DNA from 2 places in the Lactiplantibacillus sp. 30.2.29 genome. Region 1 is predicted to be linked to the other one. Evidence: riboswitches for the same ligand, from Rfam matches in the RefSeq annotation. Region 1 holds a riboswitch; the other holds the start of a gene.
The links. A riboswitch is a leader RNA that binds a small molecule or an ion and turns the genes downstream of it on or off. The one in region 1 is predicted to bind thiamine pyrophosphate.

Region 1 (3,271 bases):
CATGAATGGCTTGGCATTATAAGTCTATTATTGTTTCTAGCTGAGCCCTGGGTTGCCATCATAAACATGACTTATGGAATTGCTCTCGCAGGTACCGGTATTATTGGAATATCAACTTATCTAGAATCACTAAGTTATTTTAATGGCGCCCTTTCCAAAAAGATACTTCTCCTATTCACGATTCTCATTGCATTTATTCTCGAAGCTATCTATACTTTTATGATATTCATGCTTTTCAAAAAATAATCCAATCAATTGAGCTGTTCCGAATAAAACTCAGAGTTTTCTTGAAGTGCCTCACTATTGTCAAACTAATTAGTTTAGCAATGGTGAGGCACTTTCTTTCAGAATTGTTGTTCCTGCCTTTTCATAGAAAATTTTACAATTCGATTTTAAATTTTGTCAATATATAAACTGAAATCTTCAACTCATAATAGACGCAGCACAGCTTTCAATTCGTTTTATATTTCAAAACACAGAAGCTCTATCAACTATTTTAATTAAAACTCCTGATAAACTGCCGGATCTTGGTCATTCAAGCGACCATCTGCTCGACTCAGGCCATTAATCGTTGCCATATCAGCGTCACCGATTTCAAAGTCAAACACGTCGATGTTCCCTGCTTGACGACTCGGTGTCGACGACTTCGGAATTGGTAGCGTGCCGAGTTGTAACTCCCAGCGTAAAATTAGTTGGCCAACATTTTTATGGTAGCGCGCCGCAATCGCTTTGAGTGTCTCATTTTGTAGCATCTCACTCGCGCGGCCAAGGGGACTCCAGTCCTGCGTTAAGATACCGTGCGCTTGGTCATAGTCCCGTTGTGCTTGTTGGTTGAAATACGGGTGTAATTCGACCTGATTGATGACAGGTAAGACCCCAGTCTCCTTATCCAACCGGTCTAAATGTTCCGGTAAGAAATTCGAGACCCCAATCGAACGAATCAAACCTAACTTTTGGGCGTCAATCAATGCCTGCCAAGCTTCAACGTAATGGTCTTCCTTCGGGTTGGGCCAGTGAATCAAATACAGATCATAATAATCGAGCCCGGCTCGATACAATGATTCTTGAATCGTATTGATGGCTTGCGTGTACGTGTGATGCCGCCCCGGTAGTTTGGACGAAATCAGCAACTCCGAGCGTGGCACGGATGAGCGACGAACCGCCTCACCCACGGCCCCTTCGTTTTCATAATTGAAGGCCGTATCTAGTAGTCGATAGCCGCGGTCGATTGCAGAACCAATCACCTGCACCCCGTGCGCACCATTCAGTTTATAAGTCCCAAAACCAATCTTCGGGACCGTCAATCCATCACGTAGCGTATAAGTTTCCAACTCAATCCACTTCTTTCTTCAAAATTTTCAAAACAAAACCATACTAATCTTCAGAACGGTCTGCCAAAGCATCGCGAATCGCAGCCTCAAACGTTGCTGGACGAGTCGTCGGCGCATACCGTTCGAGGACGCGACCATCGCGGCCAATCAAGAACTTGGTAAAGTTCCACTTGATGCGCCCATGTCCCGCCGCTTGTTTCAAATAAGTAAACAACGGGTCCGCCTGGTCACCATTGACCATCACGCGCTTCGTCATTGGGAAGGTGACGCCATAGTGCCGTTGACAATAGTCGTGAGTCTCCTCATCATCAGCCTTTTCTTGATGGAATTGGTTAGACGGCAGGCCAAGCACCACTAATCCTTCTTGATGATACTTCTGATAGAGTTCTTCTAATCCTTTAAATTGTGGCGCCAAGCCACAGTTACTAGCCGTATTCACGATCAACAACACTTGCCCACGATATTGCGACAAGTCGAGTGTCTCACCACTCATTTCCGTTTCTGTAAAGTCATACACTGATTCAGCCATCAACATCCCTCCTAAGAATATTAATCAATTGCCGTGCTTTAACCCTAGTAAACCACAAAATTGTGATTTTTCATCGTACTTTGCTTTGGTTTCTGGAAATTTGATTGCACTCAACGTGATTATCCGTTACACTGAACGTATCATTCATAGCAACTGGGGTGCCATTGCGGCTGAGATAATACCCATTGAACCTGAATCTGGACAATGCCAGCGCAGGGAACAATGCTTTATTTGGGGAACCATCAATTCAGACTTAGCCGCCTGCCACTGTTACTTGTGGTGGGCGTTTTTTTGTCGCTTAGATGCGTGAATGACAAACTATTTTGGGAGGATTTAACAATGAAATGGGTTAAATCATGGTACTTGAACGACATTATTTTGCTGGCCCTTATCGGGATTTTCTTTGGGGCGATTTTTATGGGGACCAACTTTGTTTATAACGTGCTGAGTGCAGCACTGACACCATTTGGGCTCAGCGGTCTCGCCAACGAGCTGCTTTTGGGCTTATGGTGCATGCCAGGGATGCTGGCGGGCTACCTGATTCGTTTAAAGGGTTCCGCCACCTTAGGCGAACTGCTCGCAGCAACGGTCGAAATGTTCTTTGGCGGCCAATGGGGTATCACGACCTTGATCTCGGGGATCGTTCAAGGGTTCGGTGCCGAACTCGGCTACATCGCAACCGGCTACAAACACTACGATTGGTTAGGATTAACGGCTGCGGCCACCACGACTACGCTGGTGACGTTTGGCTGGGATCTGGCTCGTAATGGCTATTTCAAACTACAACTCTGGCTACTGATCTTATACTTAGTCGTGCGCTTCATCTCAATGTTCGTCTTCGGTGGTCTATTGACCAAGGCAATTACTGACTTACTTGACCGTAGCCACGTTCTCAAATCGACACATTAATCTCGCACTTTGGTATGGAGGAATCAAGAATGGCTCGTATCGCGCTGAACAACTTAACATATTCATATCCACAGGCGCCGACACCCATTCTGGAACACGTTAATTTAACGTTACCGTCACAACAGTTCACCTTATTAACGGGGCCGTCGGGAACTGGCAAGTCAACACTGCTTCAATTGATGGCGGGGGGCTTATCGCTAGCCGACGCGTCCGGCAGTATCACGTTTGACGGTCAATCATTAAACGACCTGCCCGCTAATCAGCGCGCGCGGCACGTCGCGATGATGTTTCAAAATCCAAATCAACAGTTTGCCATGGACACGGTCGAGCACGAGTTGATTTTTGCATTGGAGAACCTACAAGTGCCCCGCTCACAGATGATGGCACGATTGCGGCACGCACTGGCCTTCGTGAGGATTGAGCACCTACAACCGCGGCTCTTGAACCAGCTATCGGGTGGTGAAAAACAAAAGGTTGCCCTCGCCGTTATCGTGGCGATGGA
Region 2 (3,271 bases), on a different contig from region 1:
GCCACAAACAAAGTAGGCGCGTAGTTGGACTGGTTCAAATTCAAGCGTCATGGATGGTCACCTCCTCACTGAGCGCTGCCCAATGATTTAAGGGACCGTGACCATGCCCAACTTGGATACCGTCTTGAATCGTTCCCGCCACGTAAGCTTTCGCTGTCTGAATGGCAGCTGCCATGGACTGACCCTTCGCGAGTTCTGCGGTGATGCAAGCCGACAACGTATCGCCAGTGCCGTGCGTCCGCACCGTTTCGATTCGGGGTGCCGACATCCAAAAGGCAGTGCCATCCGCCAACAACACAAAGTCATTCGCCAAATCCGGATTGTCGCCGTGGCCGCCCTTAATAATGACCGTCGCCGCACCTAAATCCTGTAATGCGTGCCCGGCTGCGACCATGTCTTGATTACTGGTGATGTGGTGTCCCGTCAACCGTTCAGCTTCTGGTAAGTTGGGCGTCACCACCGTTGCCAATGGGAGCAACTCATCACGAACCGTCTGAATAGCATCTTCAGCCAGCAGTGCTGCGCCACCTTTGGCAATCATGACTGGATCGACCGTCAGTGGTCCAAAATCGACTCGTTTTAAATTTTCAACAACGGCATGGACGTGTTCAGCATCCGCCAACATCCCAGTCTTACAAGCGCGAATCTTCAAATCCGCCGCCAATGAGGCAAACTGTTCATCGATCAATTTAGTTGGCATCGCCATAAAATCTTGCACGCCCAACGTATTTTGCGCCGTCACGGCAACGACGACTGCGGTCCCAAAGACGTGCCGGGCTTGCATCGTTTTCAGATCAGCCATGACACCGGCGCCACCGCCGCTATCCGTCCCGGCAATCGTTGCAACTTGTGGAAATTCATTCATAAAACTCTCGCGACCCTTCACTTATTTAGTTTAATTTTGCAATTGCTTGAATCTCTTGCACCGAGACGAGGCTCAGCCGGTCGATCAAATCGATGGCAAACGTCGCCGGCCGCGCAGCCGTCATCTGACTAGCGACCAATTCGCCAGCACCCGCCAAGACGACGCAGGCCACTTGAGCCGCATCATAAATAGCTGTCGGGCTCACCGCGGCAAACGCGACAACGATGCTGGATAACAAGTCTCCCGACCCGACGTGTAGCTGAAAGAGTGGCGTTCCATTGGCAACTTTAGCGACCCGTTTGCCATCCGTAATAACATCCGTGGGGCCCGACAAAATCACGCAACAGTTAAATTGCTGCGCACACCGTTTGGCAATTTCGACCACGTCACCCTGGCCCGCACCGGCATCAATGCCCTTCGCTTGCCAGTCGATGTCAGCTAGCGCGGCAATTTCGCCCGCGTTTCCCCGAATCACATCGACCGAAAACTTGGCTAATAGGTCCAAAGCGACTTGTTTACGATAGGGCACCGCCCCCACCGCAACCGGGTCCAGCACAACTGGCTTATGATACTGATTAGCCAACTTTCCAACAACGGCCATTTGATTGACCTGTTGCGTCGTCAACGTCCCCATGTTAATGCAAACTGCCCCCGCAATTTGGACTATTGACTCCGCTTCCTGTACTTCTGCTGACATAATGGGCGACGCGCCCAGCGCATTCAACCCATTGGCAACGTCCTGGACCGTGACAAAGTTGGCGATGTTAAAAACGATTGGATTTTGATCGCGCAACGTGTTCAATAATTGTAACGTCATTTCAAGTCTCCTCCTTAGTCCTGGTCACGGCTAATAAAAAACGACCACTGATCAACTTACATCGATCCAGTGGTCGCTAATAGTAGCAATGACACTTTCCTACGCAAGTTTGAGCTTACAGGTTCGAAGGGATCGGCACTTACAGCACCATCTCAGCCCATTTTTGGACACCCCTAGTGTTTTGAGAATTCAATTGTTACCCTCTAGTTTACCGATTGTAACCGGTAACGTCAATCTTTGTGTCAGCCCATTATTCGCGCAAACACAACGTATTATCGTTTAATCTTCATTGACGTAATGGTTATAATAAAGACAACTAAACTTTAAAGAAAAGAGTGATTGTCGATGCAAGCACTAGTTGTCCCTGCGCCATCAGATCGTTCCTTAGAACAGCTTGAATGGCAAGAACGGCCCATGCCTGAGCTGGGAGCCGACGAAGTTTTGATCAAAACGCAAGCAGTCGGTCTCAATCCGGTTGATTACAAATTAGTCCTAGGTGGCGATGACGCCTGGAAATACCCCCACATTTTAGGCCTGGACGTGGCCGGAATCGTTGAAGCGGTCGGCGCTAAAGTCACTGACTTTGCCCCTGGTCAACGGGTCTGCGGTCACGCGAATCTGGCCAAAGATGGGACGTTTGCGGAATATACCTGCTTGCCCGCTGCCGCTCTCGCCAAAATTCCAACGACCCTCAGCTTCGAAACTGCCGCGGCCAGTCTCTGCGCTGGTTTGACCGCCTACCAGGCTTTGTTACGCAAGGCCAACCTGAATGCGGTGCACACCGTCCTCATTCATGCGGGTGCCGGCGGTGTCGGCAGTATGGCCATCCAGTTGGCGAAAGCTGCGGGCAAAACGGTCTATACGACGGTCTCACAACGCAAACAGGCCTTTGTCGCACCGCTTCATCCTGATGCGCAAATCGATTACCGCCATGAAGACGTGACGGCTAAGATTCAAGCGTTGACCCAGCAACGGGGCGTCGACTTGGTCGTCAACACGATCGGTAATCCTGAGGCTGACTTGCCCCGCTTGGCCTACAACGGACAGCTGGTTTGCATCCTCGAGACGCCTCAGACTTTCCCAAAGAACCAAGTCGTCAGCGTTAGCAAGCTCGATTTAGGTGGCGCCCATCGCAGCGGCAATCCTGCCCAAGTCGCAGACCTCGGTCAAATGGCTGCAGCCCTGTTAGCTCTGATTGAAGCCGGCAAAGTCGACCCCTTGATCAGCGAAGTCTTGAAGCGCGACCAACTTGTTGATGGCTTGCAGCAACTCCAAGCAGACCAAGTGGCCGGTAAACTAGTGGTAACGTTTGACTAAGGGTTGCCACGTTTGTTCACCATGATTCAGTTATCTCAACAATTTTCAACAAACGCATTTTAACGCAGCATATCAAGTCTCGTTGTTACGCTTGCTGAACGGTGATTTTGACAGGCCTAATCGAATCTACAGAAAAATGCACTTCAAGGGCGGCCTTGAAGTGCATTTTTGGGGTGTTAGCCAATGACCATCATTGGTAGAAATTCGGCTGGTATCATCGTCATTGGCGCCATGGACGAACAGACCCGTTTGCCGCCACCTCCTCGTCCATG

Region 2: another riboswitch for thiamine pyrophosphate. It lies ahead of thiM (hydroxyethylthiazole kinase); the one in region 1 lies ahead of KGF65_RS12995 (ECF transporter S component).

The regions. Positions count from the first base shown of each region.
Region 1 covers NZ_JAGYGU010000025.1:35,759-39,029, forward strand. The annotation lists gene KGF65_RS12985 (aldo/keto reductase) at 501-1,331, opposite strand; gene KGF65_RS12990 (glutathione peroxidase) at 1,375-1,860, opposite strand; TPP riboswitch at 2,005-2,098, shown strand; gene KGF65_RS12995 (ECF transporter S component) at 2,200-2,769, shown strand; gene KGF65_RS13000 (ABC transporter ATP-binding protein) at 2,799-3,271, shown strand, end outside.
Region 2 covers NZ_JAGYGU010000006.1:73,718-76,988, forward strand. The annotation lists gene thiE (thiamine phosphate synthase) at 1-51, opposite strand, end outside; gene thiD (bifunctional hydroxymethylpyrimidine kinase/phosphomethylpyrimidine kinase) at 41-865, opposite strand; gene thiM (hydroxyethylthiazole kinase) at 891-1,682, opposite strand; TPP riboswitch at 1,762-1,867, opposite strand; gene KGF65_RS04795 (zinc-binding dehydrogenase) at 2,028-2,999, shown strand.